Regions from separate parts of the Glutamicibacter nicotianae genome, predicted to be linked through region 2. Evidence: predicted binding sites of a transcription regulator. Region 2 holds the regulator's gene; the other holds the start of a gene.
What was found. The regulator LexA, encoded in region 2, represses DNA repair genes until DNA is damaged. The targets are predictions, from matches to a motif close to TCGAACANNTGTTCGA.
Positions count from the first base shown of each region.

Region 1: a site for LexA is predicted at 6,993-7,008, ahead of uvrA (excinuclease ABC subunit UvrA). Genes of this name have one in related genera too.

Region 1 covers NZ_JAFBCH010000001.1:2,247,881-2,257,104, reverse strand. Annotated here, with positions in the region: gene JOE62_RS10775 (NUDIX domain-containing protein) at 1-34, opposite strand, end outside; gene JOE62_RS10770 (DEAD/DEAH box helicase) at 37-2,568, opposite strand; gene JOE62_RS10765 (methyltransferase domain-containing protein) at 2,646-3,437, shown strand; gene JOE62_RS10760 (GNAT family N-acetyltransferase) at 3,510-3,989, shown strand; gene JOE62_RS10755 (MBL fold metallo-hydrolase) at 4,013-4,672, opposite strand; gene JOE62_RS10750 (GntR family transcriptional regulator) at 4,752-5,129, shown strand; gene JOE62_RS10745 (hypothetical protein) at 5,241-6,140, shown strand; gene JOE62_RS10740 (hypothetical protein) at 6,109-6,804, shown strand; gene uvrA (excinuclease ABC subunit UvrA) at 7,034-9,224, shown strand, end outside.
Region 2 covers NZ_JAFBCH010000001.1:1,416,740-1,425,963, forward strand. Annotated here, with positions in the region: gene JOE62_RS06895 (ATP-dependent DNA helicase) at 1-43, shown strand, start outside; gene JOE62_RS06900 (glycoside hydrolase family 76 protein) at 188-1,234, shown strand; gene lexA (transcriptional repressor LexA) at 1,291-2,010, opposite strand; gene JOE62_RS06910 (LysM peptidoglycan-binding domain-containing protein) at 2,269-2,622, shown strand; gene JOE62_RS06915 (histidinol-phosphate transaminase) at 2,703-3,809, shown strand; gene hisB (imidazoleglycerol-phosphate dehydratase HisB) at 3,832-4,452, shown strand; gene hisH (imidazole glycerol phosphate synthase subunit HisH) at 4,453-5,088, shown strand; gene JOE62_RS06930 (CG2302 family histidine operon protein) at 5,091-5,240, shown strand; gene priA (bifunctional 1-(5-phosphoribosyl)-5-((5-phosphoribosylamino)methylideneamino)imidazole-4-carboxamide isomerase/phosphoribosylanthranilate isomerase PriA) at 5,270-6,007, shown strand; gene JOE62_RS06940 (SseB family protein) at 6,229-7,110, shown strand; gene JOE62_RS06945 (MFS transporter) at 7,152-8,489, shown strand; gene JOE62_RS06950 (GNAT family N-acetyltransferase) at 8,486-9,037, opposite strand; gene JOE62_RS06955 (DUF1844 domain-containing protein) at 9,134-9,224, opposite strand, start outside.

The sequences.
Region 1 (9,224 bases), 830 kb from region 2:
GGTGTTGCAAGATGACGTAGCTGATCGCCTTCATGCCTAGTCCAGACGGCCCACGGAGGTCACGGTAACCACCGGTTCGCCTACCTCGTCCGAGTCATCCAGCGAGATGGTCGCGGAAATACCCCAGTCGTGGTGCTCGGAAGGATCAGCGAAGATCTGGCGTACTTCCCAGATGCGGTTAGGCAGTTCCTTGATGATGAACAGCTGCGAGCTGCGCCCGGCGGGGCCATCATCGATGTCATCGTGCTCATCGAAGTAGCCATCCATCGCATCGGCCCAGACATCCGCGTCGAATCCGTTGTGCTCATCGAGTTCGCCCAGCGCCTTGTCTTGCTCATCGGCGAAGAGCTTCACCCGGCGGAACATCTCGTTGCGGACCATCACCCGGAAGGCCCGCACATTGCTGGTCAGCTTTTCCGGTGCCGGAGGCGGTGCGGTTTCGGTTTCCTCGTGCAGCTCGCCCCGCGAGAGCTCTTCCCACTCATCGAGCAGCGAGGAGTCGATCTGGCGGATCATCTCGCCGAGCCACTCGATGAGGTCTTCGAGATCCTCGCGCAGTGCATCCTGCGGGACGGTCTGGCGCAGGGCCTTGTAGGCGTCGGTGAGGTAGCGCAGCAGCACGCCCTCGGAGCGGGCCAGTTGGTAGTACTGGACGAAATCGGAGAAGCCCATGGCGCGTTCGTACATGTCGCGGACGATCGACTTGGGTGCCAGCTCGAAATCGGCCAGCCACGGCGCGCCGGAGCGGTACTGCTCGAACGCGTTCTCCAGCTTCTCAGCCAGCGGCATCGGGTAGGTGACCTCATCCAGCGCGTTCATGCGGTCGTTGTAGTCCATTCCGTCGGCCTTCATCGCGGCAATGGCCTCGCCGCGGGCCTTCTTCTCCTGGCCGGAGAGCACCTGGCGCGGCTTTTCCAAGGTCGCCTCGATCACCGAAACGACATCCAGCGCGTAGCTGGCGGAATCCGGGTCCAGCAGGTCCAGGGCGGCCAGCGCGAAGGGCGAGAGCGGCTGGTTCAGCGCGAAGTTCTGCTGCAGGTGCACGGTCAGCTCATAACAGTTGCCGTATTCGTCGGGCTGCTCGCGGCGCACCACCACCTCGGTGGCGATCAGTTCTCGCAGGATGCCGATGGCGCGCTTCTTGAGCTTGCGCTGCGCGGCCGGGGTTTCATGGTTCTCGCTGAGCAGGCGCACAGCGGCCTCGAACGCATTATCCTCGCGTTCCAGCAGGTTCAGCAGCATCGAGTGCGAGACCTGGAAGGAGGACTTCAGCGTTTCGGGGGCGGCCTCGACGATCTTCTCGAAAGTCTTCTCGCCCCAGGTCACGAAGTTCTGCGGCGGCTTCTTCTTCGGGATCTGCTTGAGCTTGGACGAGCCCTCGCCATGCTTCTTCAGGGCCTTTTCCATGGCCTTGTGGTTCTCGATCGCATGCTCCGGGGCCTGCACCAGCACGGTGCCTGCAGTATCGAACCCGGCGCGTCCGGCGCGGCCGGCAATCTGGTGAAATTCGCGGGCATTGACGATGCGGGTGCGGGTGCCGTCGAATTTGGACAGGGCGGTGATCACCACGGTGCGGATCGGCACGTTGATGCCCACGCCCAGGGTGTCGGTGCCGCAGATGACCTTGAGCAGGCCTGCCTGGGCCAGTTGTTCGACCAGACGGCGGTACTTGGGCAGCATGCCGGCGTGGTGGATGCCAATGCCGTGGCGGACCAGGCGGTTCAGCGTCTTGCCGAATCCTGCGGCGAAGCGGAAGCCGCCGATCATTTCGGAGATCTTTTCCTTCTCCTCGCGCGTGGCCACATTCACGCTCATCAGCCCGGTGGCACGGTCGATGGCATCGAGCTGGGAGAAGTGCACGATGTAGATCGGGACTTGCTTGGTCTTGATCAGTTCCTCCACGGCTTCCTGCACCGGGTCCATGGAGTAGTAGAAGTGCAATGGGATCGGACGCTCGGTGTGCGCGACCGTGACCGTGGTCTTGCCGGTGCGTTCTTCGAGTTCCTTCTCGAAACGGGTGACGTCGCCCAGGGTGGCGCTCATCAGCAGGAACTGCGCCTGCGGCAGCTCGATCAGCGGCACCTGCCAGGCCCAGCCGCGCTGCGGGTCGGCGTAGAAGTGGAATTCGTCCATGATCACGCAGCCCACGTCGGCCTTGGAGCCTTCGCGCAGGGCGATGTTGGCCAGGATCTCGGCGGTGCAGCAGATGATCGGGGCGTCGGCGTTCACCGAGGAGTCGCCGGTGACCATGCCGACGTTCTCCGCGCCGAAGATCTTGCACAAGTCGAAGAACTTCTCGGAGACCAGGGCCTTGATGGGCGCAGTGTAGAAGCTGATCTGGTCTCGGGCCATGGCATAGAAGTGCGCAGCGATGGCAACCATGGACTTCCCCGACCCGGTGGGGGTGGCCAGGATGACGTTGTTGCCGCCGGCCAGCGCCATCGACGCTTCGTCCTGTGCGGGGTAGAGGCTGATGCCGCGCGTCGCCACCCACTGGCCGAAAGCCTCGTAGATTTCGTCGTCGGATACGTTCTTGGTGTCTGCTGGCAGATAATCGGTGAGCAACATGATGTTCCTAGCCTATCGGTTGAGAACTACGACTGGGGGCTGGATGTTGCCTGCGCCTCGGGTTTAGGCTCAGGAACATGAAATGGGATCCGACGAAATACACTGAATTCTCCGACTACCGCGGCCGCCCATACAAAGATTTGCTGGGACAACTGGCAGGGGTCGAGGCGTCGAAGATCATCGATCTGGGCTGCGGCCCGGGAAATATGACCCGGCTGCTGGCCCGGCGCTGGCCGCAGGCGCAGGTCACCGGTCTGGATTCCTCGCCCGAGATGATCGCGCGGGCTTCGCAGAGCGAGCACGAGGAGAATCTGGGCTTCGCGCTCGCCGACGCCACGCAGTGGATCCCTGATGCCGATACGGACCTGCTGTTCTCCAACGCCATGCTGCAGTGGCTGCCGGGGCATCGCGAGCTGCTGGCCCGGTGGCTGGTCAAGCTGAAGCCCGGCGCGAACGTCGCCATCCAGGTCCCGGGCAATTTCGGTTCACCTTCGCATGCGGTAATGCGCGCAGTCGCCGACAGCCCGAAGTGGTCCGGCAAGCTGGCAGGGGTGCTGCGCCATGACGACGTGGTCGGCGAGCCGGATGAATACCAGCGGATCTTCCTGGACGCGGGGTTCCAGGCCAATGTCTGGGAAACCACCTACCATCAGCTGCTCGCAGGCGAGGACCCGATCCTGAACTGGGTTCGCGGTACCGCGTTGCTGCCCGTTCGGCACGCGCTGGGACAGGAAGACTACCTAGAGTTCGAGAACGACTACCGTGCCGAAGTTTCCGTCCACTACCCTTCATTCACCTCGCAGGACGGAACCATCTTGACGAATTTCCCGTTCCGCCGGATCTTCATGGTTGGCCACAAGCTCGGCTGACACCGCTCATCCGGGACGTTGCGGGGCTGCAGGCTCTGGCGTCCGAGGAGCCAAACGGAGCATACTTTCTGCATGCACGCGTACGATGCCTTTCTTGCGGGACCGGAGCACAGCCTGAACCTGGCCCGCTTGCAAGCGGACTTCAATCGGGAATTCGATTCGCCATGCCCACCTGTTGTGGTGGTTGCACGGCGCTTGGAAGTCATGCTGGCAGGAGACCAGTGTTTCGCCATCGTCGCGGGGAATGGACATGGCTTGGTCGGGCATGCGCTGGTCACGCTGCGACCCACATTTTACTTCGATGGGCCGCTGGCCGTGCTAGACGAACTTTACGTCCAACCCGTATTGCGTGGCCGGGGCATCGGGTCGGCCCTCATCGACCGCCTGCTGCAGGGACTGGCGCTGCGCGGAAGCCTGGAACTGCATATCAACGTGGACGAGGACGACACTGCAACTCGGCGCTTCTACGAACACCACGGGTTCGACAACAACTTACCGGGAAGCGACTGGCAGATGCTGTTGTACTACCAGGAGCTGCCGCCGACTAAATAGCCGGTGGCAGCTGCTGCAAGCTCCTACCAGCCGCGCTCCAGCCATTCGGGCAGGGAGGGGCGTTCGGCGCCCAGCGTGGTGCCATCACCATGGCCCGGAAGGATCACGGTCGAATCCGGGAACCGGTCGAAGATCCGGGAAGTGACATCGGCATAAAGCGACGCGAAACGCTCTGGATCCTTCCAAGTGTTCCCTACGCCTCCGGGGAAAAGACTGTCCCCAGTGAGGACGATGTGCTGTCCTGAAGAATCCGCCAGCGCGAATGCAATGGAGCCAGGGGTGTGGCCACGCAGGTGGATTGCTTCGAGCGTGACCTCGCCCAACTGGATTTGATCGCCATGGGAGAGCGGGTGCGCCACCTGCACTCCGGATTCCTCCAGGATGCCGGCGACATCATCGGCCCCCGCATAGGTAGGGACCGGGTAGGCGGCCACCGCGTCGGACAGGGCGCGCACGTGGTCCCAGTGCTGATGGGTCGTGGCGATCGTGGTGACCTGCACTTCGCCCTTCGGCGTGTCGGCCGCAGCCGCTGCCAGCAAGTCCTGGATGGCCGGGAAGTCATCCGCGGCGTCGATCAATATTTGCTGCCCGCTGGCCTTGTCGGTCACGACGTACACGTTGTTGGACATGTCCGAAACCGAAATCCAGCGAACACTGAAGTCATCTAGCTGTAGTTCATTCATTCCTCCAGACTACGGTGAAACCGGTCCGCCACACGATAGGCTCGAGAGACATGAAGCACACGACGAAACGGAACATCGTATGACCGAGTTGCCCTTCCTGCGCGTGGACACGGAGTCCACGGTGGCCCCGTACCAGCAAGTCCGCGAGCAAATCCTGACGGCAGTGGCCGAGGGCAAGCTTGCTCCGGGCACCAAGCTTCCCTCGGTGCGCGCGCTCGCCGGCACCCTAGGTTTGGCGGTCAATACCGTGGCCAAGGCGTACAAGGAGCTCGAACTCCAGGGCGCGGTCGTCACCCGCGGACGCCACGGCACGGTCATCCAGGCCGCCGAGGACCGGGCCGAGCAGGAAGTCAGCGATGCCGCCGCAGACCTGGCGCGGATCTCGCAGCAATGGTCGGTGGATGAGGACACCGCTGTGAAGTACCTCAGGGCAGCTTTCAGCTCGCTGCCCCAATAACACGTCCGCATCGACCGCATCCCAGCAGCGATTCTGGTCGACTGCACGCAACACAACGCACATCACGCGTCAGCACCTGAGAATGAGAACAAGACAATTGGGAGTCCGCCCATGAAAGCATTGCGCACCACGAACCGCCACCGACAGCTGGCTGCCGCCCTCGGGGCCACCTTGCTCTTGGGCACGCTAGCCGCATGCTCCGCCACTGAGACCGAACAGCCCGTGCGGGATCTGGGGCAGGAACAAGTGCAGGCCGCATGGACGAGCAAGGACAAACTGCTCTCCGAAGCCCACGTCGACGAGGCTGAGAGTATCGTGCTCGCCTACACGCTGGACGGCAAGACTCCCTATCTCGTAGCCCGGGACCTGGCCACCGGAGTAGAAATCTGGAAGGAGAAGTCCGGAGTCGGCAACACGCCATCCGGCATTGCCTTCGAGGTCAGCGTGGTGGAAAACAATGGCAAGAAATACGTGTCACTGCTGCAGCTGGTGGAGAAGGATAAGGTGCGGCCCGCGGTGCTCGACCTGAAAACCGGGCAGCGGGTATCCAAGGATCCGGGATCCCTCTACAACATCGATCGCCCCACTGAATGCGACAACAGCTGGTGCACGATCGCGGCCAGCCCCGACACCGGAGGGAACATTGCCGACTACTACTACGACTGGCATTCGAATAGCTGGAAGAAGGCAAAGAAGGCCAGCGAAATGCCTGATCCGAAGAAAAATCTCGGGGACTACTACCTCGGTGAAGGGCTTTCCATCTCCAGCAACCAGGAATCCGGCAGATCGGTCCTGAGCTATGCCCATGAGGGAGCTCTGGCGTGGAGCAAGGACTACGAAGAAATCTACGATGAGCACTACTCCACGGGCGGAGGCTGGGCTTGGGAGACCTTCGACGGGGAACAAAGTACATTGGTGGGCTCCGGCAATCGCACCTTCTACCAGTTTGAACTCGGCGGGGGGGGATTTCGAGTGGGATATGGCAACGGATTCCATGCTGGTGGGGCTTGACCCGCAGACCGGCGATGGCCGTTGGTCGTTGCCCGGCGCGGATTACTCCTGCTTGGGCATCCTCGATCTGTACGGCGTTCACACCGATAGCACCCTGGTGACCTGCCAGATCAATTCCGGTACTGCCGAGGTCAATGCCCAAGATGATGGCACTGCCAAGCTCGGCGGCATCAAGAACTTCGAGGGAAATTTCGTCGGCATCGATGTCCACAGCGGCAAGAAAAAGTGGAGCTTCCCCATGCCGGATATGGCCGACAATGAACTGGTGAAGAAACTGCGCTTGCAGCAGCAATTCCTGGCCGGTGACAAGTCAGTGGTCTTGCCGCTAGCCGAAGGCGCGCAGGTCGTCGACATCGACAGCGGGAAAGCCGTCGGCATCGAGCAAGGGTTGGGGCAGACCGTGTTGTGCACCATGGAACTTGAAGGTGTCGACGTGCAACGCTCGGGCAATGACAAGGACACCGCGAACCTGTTGCCGGCAACGACAGTCCAGTCCTGCGACCGCGACACTCGCAAAAAGAGCGATCAATTGCCGTTGTTCGCCGAATTCCAGCGGGCCGGCTACCAGGAAGGCGCCACCGTGGTCCTGGAAGGCGAAAAGGGCTTGACCGCTTACACCATGCCGTCTGCCACCGATCCAGCCCCGGAATCCGTCGATAAGTAGAGTCCACGGCGCTGTGCTTGGGGTGCCGAATGGAGGCGGCGGACTGTCCGCGAGCGAACAGCCCAGCAGTCATTCGCGGGCAGTACCTTGTTGGCAGTCCAGCGCTTGGACTTGTTTGGGCGGTGGCCTGGCGCGCTCTCCGAGCGCCGGATCAGCGGTTTCCTGATTTAACTGTGAGTTGCATCCATTCGTACATGTATTCGAAGCAGTTTTCGATTAGTATTGCTTCGTGGCTATTACTGCAGAGAGCAAAAGAACAGATCTGACTCGCCTGGTCGTCAAGGGGGCCCGCGAGCACAACCTGAAGAACGTGGACATTGATCTGCCGCGTGACGCGATGATCGTCTTCACTGGCCTGTCCGGTTCGGGCAAGTCCTCCCTGGCCTTCGACACCATCTTCGCCGAAGGCCAGCGCCGCTACGTCGAATCGCTCTCAGCCTACGCCCGCATGTTCCTCGGCCAGGTGGACAAGCCGGATGTGGATTTCATCGAGGGCCTGTCGCCAGCGGTGTCCATCGACCAGAAGTCGACCAGCCGCAACCCGCGCTCCACCGTGGGCACGATTACCGAAGTGTACGACTACATGCGCCTGCTCTGGGCGCGTGTGGGCCGTGCGCATTGCCCGATCTGCCACGAACCGATCTCCAAGCAGACGCCGCAGCAGATCGTCGACCAGCTGATGGAGCTTCCGGAGAAGACCCGTTTCCAGATCCTCGCCCCGGTGGTGCGCTCGCGCAAGGGCGAATTCGTCGACCTGTTCGCCGAGCTTTCCTCCAAGGGCTTCGCCCGTGCCCGGGTGGACGGTGAAACCATCCAGCTGAACGATCCGCCAAAGCTGGCCAAGCAGGTCAAGCACACCATCGAGGTGGTGGTGGACCGCCTGGCCATCAAGGAAGACGCCCGCCAGCGCCTGACCGACTCCATCGAAACCGCCCTGGGCATTGCCGAAGGCCGCGTGCTGGCCGACTTCGTCGACCTGGACGCGGATGACCCCAAGCGCGTGCGCGCGTTCTCCGAGAACCTGGCCTGCCCCAATGAGCACCCGCTGGCCATCGATGAGATCGAACCGCGCACATTCTCCTTCAATAACCCGTTCGGTGCCTGCTCGGCCTGCTCCGGCATCGGCACCAAGCTGGAAGTCGACGAGCACCTGATCGTACCGGACACCGAGGTCACCCTGGCCGAGGGCGCGATCGCCCCATGGTCGCTGGGCAAGGCCACCACCGAATACTGGAACCGGCTGATCGAGGGCCTGGGCAATGAGCTCGGCTTCACCATGGACACCCGCTGGCAGGACCTGCCGGCCGCCGCCCGCGAAGCGATCCTCAACGGCAAGGACCACAAGGTGGTCGTGCAGTACAAGAACCGCTTCGGCCGCGAACGCAAGTACTCCACCGGCTTCGAGGGCGTCATCTCCTATGTGCACCGCAAGCACCAGGAGACCGAATCCGACCACGCGCGCGACCGCTACGAGCAGTACATGCGCCAGATCCCGTGCCCTACCTGCGGCGGCGCGCGACTGAACCCGGCATCGCTCTCGGTCCTGGTGGGCGGGCGCTCCATCGCCGAGGTCTCCGCCATGGACCTGCGCAGTGCCGCGGAATTCCTCTCCTCGATCGAGCTCAGCGCACGCGAGGCGCAAATCGCCGCGCAGGTGCTCAAGGAAATCGACGCGCGCATGAAGTTCCTGCTGGACGTCGGGCTGGAATACCTGACCCTGGAACGCGCCGCCGGCACCCTGTCTGGCGGCGAGGCGCAGCGCATCCGCCTGGCCACTCAGATCGGCTCCGGCCTGGTGGGCGTGCTCTACGTGCTCGACGAGCCGTCCATCGGCCTGCACCAGCGCGACAACCGCCGGCTGATCGACACCCTGCTGCACCTGCGTTCGCTGGGCAACACGCTGATCGTGGTGGAGCACGACGAGGACACCATCGCCGAAGCCGACTGGATCGTGGACATCGGCCCGGGCGCCGGCGAGCACGGTGGCGAAGTGGTGCATTCCGGTTCCCTGGAAGACCTGAAGCAGAACACCAAGTCGCTGACCGGCGACTACCTTTCGGGCCGCAAGCAGATCGACATCCCAGCCAAGCGCCGCAAGGTCGACAAGGACCGCAAGCTCAAGGTGGTCGGAGCCAGCGAGAACAATCTGCAGAACATCTCGGTCGAATTCCCCCTGGGCGTGCTGACCGCGGTGACCGGCGTGTCCGGATCGGGCAAGTCCACCCTGGTCAACGACATCCTCTACAAGGTGCTGGCCAATAAGCTCAATGGTGCCAAGCAGGTGCCGGGCCGGCACACCCGTGTACAGGGCCTGGAGCACCTGGACAAGGTGGTCCACGTGGACCAATCGCCGATCGGCCGTACCCCGCGATCGAACCCTGCCACCTACACGGGCGTTTTCGACCACATCCGCAAGCTGT
Region 2 (9,224 bases):
CATTACCGGAGTTCTCCAGCGTTTGAACCCGGACGGTAAATAGCCGAATCATGGAGCATGAACTTGAGCTGTCCTTGGACTGAGGGCAGCTCAAGTTCTTTATGCCCTATCTGCAGGACGCTCGGCGATGCACTAAGGTCTGTGACAAGAACTGATGCCGCGTGAATCGAAAGGCACCATGGAGTCCATGCAAGAATTGGCACACCAAGCCGCCATCGACACCCATCAGCGTTTCGGGCGTCGCCTCTTGCGGCTGCCCGGAACCTGGATTGGGCAAAGCTACAGCAGGGCGCACCGGTTGCGCGACGGAAGCATGCTCAGCGATCTCAATGGCTGCGCGCACCCGTTGTCGGAGTGGAACTATTGGTGGCAGGCGCATTACCTGGATGCCATCATCGATGACGGCCACTCCTTCTTGGCGGCAGGCGACGCGGAATCGGCGCGAGCCGAGTTGGCCAGGGCCAATCATCTGTTGCATGGCATTCGAATTCGCAACTTCGGGATGCTGCCCAACTACTTCTTCGACGATATGGCGTGGCTTGCCTTGGCTAGCGGCCGACTGGAGCAATTCGCTCTGGCAGTGACGGGAGAAGGAAACCACGCTGCCCAGACGGCAGGCAGGGTGCTGGGAAAACAGCTTCATGCTGGCATGGACGAGGTGCTGGGCGGCGGCCTGTACTGGTCGAAAAAACGGGATTTCAAGAATACGCCGGCCAATGCGCCGGCGGCACTGTTCTTCGGCCGAACCGGACAGAAGGACACCGCACGGCAGGTTCTCCAATGGCTGGAGAAGAACCTGTTCAGCACCGAGCGTGGGCTGTACTTGGACGGGCTGCGGTTGGCCAGCCAGGGGCACACGGTGGAGCCAGCGATCTATACCTACAACCAGGGCACGGTGCTAGGCGCGTTGCTTGAGCTTGGCGAGCCGGCCGATCTGGCTCACGCCCAAGTGCTGATCGATGCGACCACGCACTCGCTGTCTTCCGCTGCCGGAGTACTCGCGTTCAACCGCGGGGGAGACGGGAACCTTTTTGCCGGAATCCTGTGCCGGTATCTGGCCCTCGCCGCGAAAGATCACCGCTTGGAAGCACCAAGCAGGGAGCAGGCCAGGAAACTGGTCACGGCAACTGCAGGCCATCTGATCGACCAAGAACCGCGCCGGCTCTCGGCGGCAGTCCAGCGCTGGATGATCTTCGCCGCGGCCGCCCAGATCGAGCTCGAGGCCGGCGAGTAGCTGATTAAACGAAAATTGCGCTGGTGCCAAGCACCAGCGCAATATCCACACGAAATCTAGAGCGAGCGCATGACCGAGACGACGCGTCCCATGATCTTTGCTGCATCACCCAAAATCGGTTCGTAGCGCGAGTTCTGCGGAAGCAGCCAAGTATGCCCATCACGCTGCCGGAAGGTCTTGACAGTCGCTTCCTCGTCCAGCAGGGCTGCGACGATGTCGCCGTTGTCTGCCGTCTGCTGTCGGCGGACAACTACCCAGTCGCCGTCGCAAATCGCGGCGTCAACCATTGAATCGCCGGACACCTTGAGCATGAACAGTTCGCCGTGGCCCACGAGCTGACGAGGCAACGAGAAAACATCCTCGACGGACTGTTCTGCCAGGATCGGACCGCCAGCAGCAATACGGCCAACCAGCGGAACCATGGTGGTGTCAGCAGAAGTGCTCAGCTCAATGATCTTGGCGTCTTCGCTGGCAGCCGGCTCGACCGGCTCCGAGACCTCGGCCTTTTCGGCATCGTCGGACAATTGCAGCGGAAGCAGGATTTCCATCGCGCGCGGACGGCGTGGGTCTCGACGGATATAGCCGAGCTTTTCCAACTGGCTCAACTGGTGGGTCACGCTCGAAAGGCTCTTGAGTCCGACAGCGTCGCCAATCTCACGCATCGATGGCGGATAACCGTTCTTGCCGATAGACCGCTGAATCGTCTCAAGGATCTTCTTTTGGCGAATCGTCAGCGAACGTGCATTCGATCGGGGAGTGCGTTGTGATGCTGACATGAGATTTTGCCTTCCCTAGCAATCATTCGAAAGTTTGCGTGTCCAAACTGTCGGAGCTAGATGGTGAGATGTTTTCATTGCTCGTCTACTTCGAAATCTTAGTAGATAAGCGAGCTTCTTTCAAAGATTTGTTCGAAAACTTCTGGACAAGTTCCGCGAATCTCTGTTAGAACAGATATACGAGGTTCGAACAAGTTTTCGAATCCGTTCTTTCGAATAAAAATTCGCATCACTTGAATTTCTTGAGGAGACAACGTCATGGCTACCGTCGCACTTGACTCAGATCAGACCCAAGCGCCGCTGAAAATCCGCATCAACCGCCGCGGTTGGGCTGTGCTGGTGGGGATGCCCGTTTTCGCACTCACGATCGCTGCTGCTTTCTTCTTCTCCATGTTCGCCTCTGACGCGCATGCCGCGGCAGAAGATCCTGCTGGGGTTGGAACCATTGATGTCACCGTGATCCCCGGGGATACGCTATGGAGTTTGGCTCGCGACTATGCCACCGGTTACGACGTAACTTCCGCAGTTGGCCACATCGCGGAGCTCAACGCCTTGGACGGCAGCGAAATCCAGGTAGGAGATACCTTGTCGATTCCGGTCATTGCCGGCTAGTTTCCCCTGCTGTCCAGTGTTTGTTACCTGCAGCCGTAGCGGATTCACTGGCGGGCTCGCTGCGCACGTAGACTTGATGCGTGAATGACCGCAGTGAACTTTTGAGTCAGCTGCCCTTGCGTGAGAATCTCCGCGGGCTATCCCCTTACGGCGCACCGCAAATTGACGTGCCGATCCAGTTGAACGTCAACGAGAACACCCATCCGTTGCCACCGGTAGTCGTAGACGCCATTGCCCAGGAAGTGGCCAAGGCAGCGACAACTCTGAATCGCTATCCTGACCGCGAATTCACCGAGCTTCGTGAACTTCTTGCCGATTACCTCGGCCACTCGCTCACCAAGGAGAACATCTGGGCCGCTAACGGTTCGAATGAAATCCTGCAGCAGATCCTGCAAGCCTTCGGTGGACCAGGCCGTACCGTGATGAGCTTCGGCCCCACCTACTCCATGTACCCGCTGTTGGCCAGTGGTACTGATACCACCTATATCGCCGGTGAACGCGCCGAGGATTTCACCTTGTCCGCCGAATCTGCAGCCGCGCAGGTCCGCGAGCACAAGCCGAATATCGTGTTCCTGTGCTCGCCGAACAACCCCACCGGCACCGCCCTTGGCCTTGATGTCATCACGGCCGTGTACGAAGCCATGAGCGAGCACAACGGCATGGTGATCGTTGACGAGGCGTACGCCGAATTCTCCTTGGCCAGCACCAAGTCCGCACTGAGCCTGCTTGAAGGCCGCCAGCGATTGATCGTCTCGCGCACCATGTCCAAGGCATTCGGCCTGGCCGGCGCACGCGTCGGCTACCTGGCCGCCGCGCCAGAGGTCACCGATGCCATCCGCTTGGTGCGGCTGCCGTACCACCTGTCGGCCGTGACCCAGGCAACGGCGATCGCCGCCTTGAAGAACATCGAGTTGCTGCTGGCGCAGGTCGAAGACATCAAGTCCCAGCGTGACCGCATCGTCGCGCGCTTGAAGGAACTGGGCCTGAAGCCATCGGTCTCCGACTCCAACTTCGTCTTCTTCGGTGGCGTCGAAGACCCCCACGCTATTTGGGAAGGCCTGTTGGAAGCCGGCATCATCATCCGCGACAATGGAATTCCGGGGACCTTGCGTGTTACGGCCGGAACCGAATCAGAAACCACAGCCTTCTTGGAACGACTTGCCGAACTGCTCGGCTCGCAGAAGTAATCAAAGACAAGCGAAGGAAGACATGTCTGCCGAATTGATTGGCGCACGTCGCGCCCGCATGGAACGCGTGACCAGCGAATCGTCCGTATTCGTTGAATTGGATCTCGATGGAACCGGCGTCTCGGAGATCAGCACCTCGGTGCCGTTCTATGACCACATGCTGACTGCGCTCTCCAAGCATTCGCTCATCGATCTCACCGTGCGTGCTACCGGCGATACCCACATCGATGTCCACCACACCGTTGAGGACACCGCGATCACCATCGGCGAAGTGCTGCGCGTGGCGCTGGGCAACAAGGCAGGCATCCGCCGCTTCGGCACCTCCTACGCTCCGCTGGACGAGGCGCTGTCCCGTTCAGTCGTCGATGTCTCGGGCCGGCCATACCTCGTGCACTCCGGCGAGCCTGCTGGCCAGGAATACCACTTGATCGGCGGACACTTTACCGGCTCGATGACCCGCCACGTCTTCGAAGCCATCACCTTCCACGCACAGATCTGCGCTCACATCGAGGTGCTCTCGGGCCGCGACCCGCACCACATTGTCGAAGCGCAATTCAAGTCCTTCGCCCGCGCCTTGCGCGAAGCCGTAGAGCGCGATGAGCGCATGGGCGACAAGATCCCATCCACGAAGGGTGCCCTGTAAGTGGAGAAGAAAACAGTAGTTGTCCTGGACTACGGTTCAGGCAACGTGCGTTCCGCCGTGCGCGCCTTGGAAGCCGCCGGCGCCGAGGTGGAACTGACCGCAGACCCGAAGAAGATCGTGGCTGCCGACGGACTGGTAGTCCCGGGAGTCGGCGCCTACGCCTCGGTCATGGAGCAGTTGACCGCAACCGGTTCCCTGCGCTGGATCGGCCGCCGCATCGCAGGTGGCCTGCCCGTCTTGGGGATCTGCGTGGGCCACCAGGTATTCTTTGAAGAAGGCGTGGAGCACGGAGTGAAAACCGAAGGCATCGGCGAATGGCCGGGCAAGGTTGAACGCCTCCAGTCGGATGTCATTCCGCACATGGGCTGGAACACGGTGCGCCCGCCGGAAGGATCCAAGCTTTTCGCCGGCATCGAGAACGAGCGATTCTACTTCGTGCACTCCTACGCTGTGCAGAAGTGGGAATTCGACGTCACCCAGCCGGCGATGACCCCGCCGCAGGTGACCTGGTCGACGCACGGGACGCCATTCGTGGCCGCCGTCGAAAACGGCCCGCTCTCGGCAGTCCAGTTCCACCCGGAGAAGTCCGGCGACGCTGGCGCACAGCTGCTGCGCAACTGGTTGGGGACACTCTAGGCATGTGGAGCCTCATCTTGGGTGTTGTCGGGGCCTTCCTGATCGGCGGGGCCATTTCGCTGAAGAACCAGAAGGCCCATATTTCATGGATCATCGCGCTCTGGGTGCTTGCAGGCATGAGCCTGATCGCAGCCTGGGCCTTGACCTACTAACCACTTTTTACTTCTTCACTAAGGACATCATGAGCGAGCAACCAATCCTCGAACTCTTGCCTGCGGTAGATATCGCCGGCGGCCAGGCGGTGCGCCTGGTCCAGGGCGAAGCCGGTTCCGAGACCGGATACGGCGACCCGCTGGAAGCAGCGCTTTCCTGGCAGAACGCCGGCGCCGAATGGCTGCACCTGGTCGACCTGGACGCAGCCTTCGACCGCGGTAGCAATGTCGAGATCGTGCAGCGCATCGCCAGGGAACTGAACATCAAGGTCGAGCTCTCCGGCGGAATCCGCGACGACGCCTCTCTGGAACGTGCACTGGAATTCGGCGCTACCCGCGTCAATCTCGGTACCGCCGCACTGGAAAACCCGGAATGGACGAAGCAGGCCATCGCCCGCCACGGCGACAAGATCGCCGTGGGCATGGACGTGCGCGGAACCACCTTGTCCGGCCACGGCTGGACCAAGGACGGCGGCGACCTGTGGGATGTGCTGGCTCGCTTGGAAGATGCCGGATGTGCCCGCTACGTTGTCACTGACGTGACCAAGGACGGCACGCTGCGCGGTCCAAACGTTGAACTGCTGCGCGAAATCGCTGCCAAGACCAGCAAGCCGATTGTCGCCTCGGGCGGCATCTCCTCGCTCGAAGACCTCCGCGTCTTGCGTGAGCTGGTTCCCGAAGGCATCGAAGGCGCCATCATGGGCAAGGCGCTGTACTCAGGCCAGTTCACCTTGCAAGAAGCCCTCGATGTGGCAGGCCGCCGCTAGGCACCAAGCACCATCCGTGAAAGGCGATTCAGAAGCCCCCTGCTTCTGGATCGCCTTTCCATTTGTGAAGCCGGATTTCTGCAATACCTCCTCCTGGCAGCGATTGCGCACAGACGGCAGGGAATGAAATCTGAAATGCCACCGTTCGGGGTGTCCAAGCTCATGAATGCAGTTTTGGAACTTCCTGCCATCAACCTCGAAACCACCGATAGCATGGAGCTATGAGCACCGAGCAACCTGAATCCGCACCCAAACGCCATCTGCCGGGACATATTGTCGCTGCGCTGGCGCAGGCAGGCTCAGAAACCGACTCTGCCGGCCAGAATTGGGAAGGCCGCGACCTGAGCGGCGACGGCAACCCCCTGCATAACTTCGACAAGGACGACGGCAAGGCCGACGCCAATGTCGTTGCTGCTTTGGCAGCCATGCGCGCGGGCACCGCGGGGGAGGGCGAAGTGCATCAATCCTTGTCACAGGCGCGCGTTTTCGTTGCGGTGGTCGCCCAGCTCGGTGAAGAAGCGATTACCGAACACGGCTTCGCCTCCGATAAGGAAGCCGATATGGCCCTGGTGAAAATCAAGGCCCCGGACGGCCGCATGGCTCTGCCGATCTTCACCACAGTTGAACGGCTTCAGGCGTGGCACAAGGAAGCCCGGCCGGTGGCGGTCTACGCCCCGCGGGCGGCCCTCTCGGCAGTCAGCGAGGAATGCCAGCTGCTGGTCCTCGATCCCGGAAGCGATTTCACCTTCGTGCTTCGACGACCGGGGGTCTGGAACCTGGCTAAGCAGATCGAGTGGATTCCGAGTTATCAGAATCAGCAGATCGCCAACCTGGTGCAGGATGCGACCGAAGGCTTCAGCCAGTTGCAGACCGTCAAGGTTGCCCCGGGCAGGGGAGTCGGCTCCCGCAGCAAGGACGGGCAAGTTGTCCTTGGCGGAGGTTCCGGACCGGAACTTAACCTGCAGTTCGTTTTTGCTCCTGGAACGAGCGAAAACGATGCACGCGAGGCAACTCGCGCAATCCACGGGCGTTTGTCCCAGAACACCGAATTCGCTGAAGCAGTGGATTCCCTCGAACTCAGTTTGCACAGCGCGCCGAGCTAGACCGGCGGGCTCCTTTTGACCAGATAAGGAACTTTCCGGGCATGAAAAGCTATTGGCAGATCCTGCGCCAGCCGCAGATCTCACTGTTGTTGCTGATTGGCATGATTGCCCGCCTGCCGCACTCTGCCTTGAGCATGCTGCTGCTGCTGCATCTGGTGAACAACCTCGACCAATCCTGGGTTTCAGCGGGCCTGGTCACGGCAGTCATGACCCTGGGCATCGCCATCGGCGCACCCTGGCGCGGAGCCCGCGTGGATGTCTGGGGACTTCGCCGCGCGATGATCCCCTCGGTGATCGTCGAAACCCTCGTCTGGTGCACGGTGCCCCATGTTCCGCTGGTTTGGGTCTACCCCTTGGCCTTCATCGGCGGGCTCTTCGCACTGCCGGTCTTTTCCGTGGTGCGTACCGCACTGGGCATCATGACCACCGGTGAGCAGCGCCGTACCGCCTTCGCTCTGGACGCAACCGCCACCGAACTGGTGTTCATCGTCGGCCCGGCCAGTGCCGGCATTGTCGCCACCCAGGTCAGCAGCGTCATCGGCTTGAGCGTAATTGGCGTAACCTCGACGGTGGCCGGTTTGGCGCTGATGATCCTGAATCCGCCAACACGCAGCGACGACCCCAAGGCGATTGCTTCACGGGCCAACGTGCACGAAGAACGCCTGGGCGCGGAAGCCAGCTTCATTGCCGCCGCACCGATGGGCGTGCCCGAAGTCGAAGGCGAGCTGATTGCCGCCGGCATGAAATCCGCCCGTGCCCGGATCAAGCAGCGCGGACGCAACTTCAAGAACCGTTTCAACTGGGTCAGCGCTTCGGTCCTGGCGGTCTTCATCGCCTCGGCCGGAGCGGGCATGCTGCTCACCGGCACCGAGGTGGCCATCGTGGCCGAACTGGATGCGTCGGCGCAAAGCCACCAGCTTGGGCTGGTGTTCTTATTCTGGTGCGGCGCCTCGTTGATCGGCGGCCTGATCTACGGGTCGATGACCCGGGTCATCTCTCCGCTGGTGCTGCTGCTGACCATGGCAGTGCTGACCATACCGATGTATTTTGCGTGGGATACCTGGTCGTTGGCGCTGTTCTCCGCCTTGCCCGGCTTCCTCTGCGCGCCAACGCTGTCGGCGGCCTCCGAATGGCTTACCGACCTGGTGGCTGAAAAGCGCCGAGGCGAAGCCATGGGCTGGTACGGTTCGGCGATGACCGCTGGCACCGCGCTGGGCTCTCCAATCACCGGCATCTTCGTCGACAACTTCGGTCCGGCTCCTGCCTTTATCGGCATCAGCACGATGGCCGCGCTGGTTGTAGTGATCGCGCTGATCGCCCAGCAGATCCGCCGTCGCGTGCGCCGTGTCCGCCGCCGTCGCCTGGAAACGATCGCCTAGGCGCGAGGCGCTGGCCTGAGCCGCGAGTACATGTACATGTCCTTGCGGTCGGAGCCCACCCGTTCCCAGCTGCGCAGCAACCCTTCGCGCTGGAAGCCGCAGGCTTCGGCGGTCCGCCACGACCCCTCGTTCCAGGGCTCCACGTAGAGCTCCACCCGTTCGACGCCCGGATGCTCCAAGCCCCAGGCCGCCAGCGCGGTCAATGACTGCTTGGCAATGCCACGCCTGCGCCACCCAGGGGCGATCCAGTATCCGATGCTGGCCCGGCCCTGGTGGGCGTCGCGCAGCCAGAGGCCGATCTGCCCGGCAGCGGCATTTGTCGACGAGTCGGCGATGGCAAATGAGTACCCGCTGCCCTCGGCGACCCGGCGGTGCTGGCGTTCGATGAATGCCGCGTAGTCCGCTTCGGTCCCTTGCGCCGGGACAGTGGTGATCCGAGGAATGTACGGGTCAGCGGACGCCTGCCGCACGGCAGGGATGTCGCTGGGCTGGAAGGGGCGTAGGCGGTAGGCCCCGGCGTCCAGCACTGGCTGTTCGAGCATCTGCATGCTTCCAATCTAGCCCGTGATCCGAACAACAATGGACCCGTTTCCCGAAGGAAACGAGTCCATGATGTTAATCTCTTAAAATTCGGCCAATATTACCTAGTTGACCGGTCCGGTGAACTTCTCGCCCGGGCCCTTGCCTGGTGCATCGGGGATGATCGAAGCTTCGCGGAAGGCCAGCTGGAGGCTG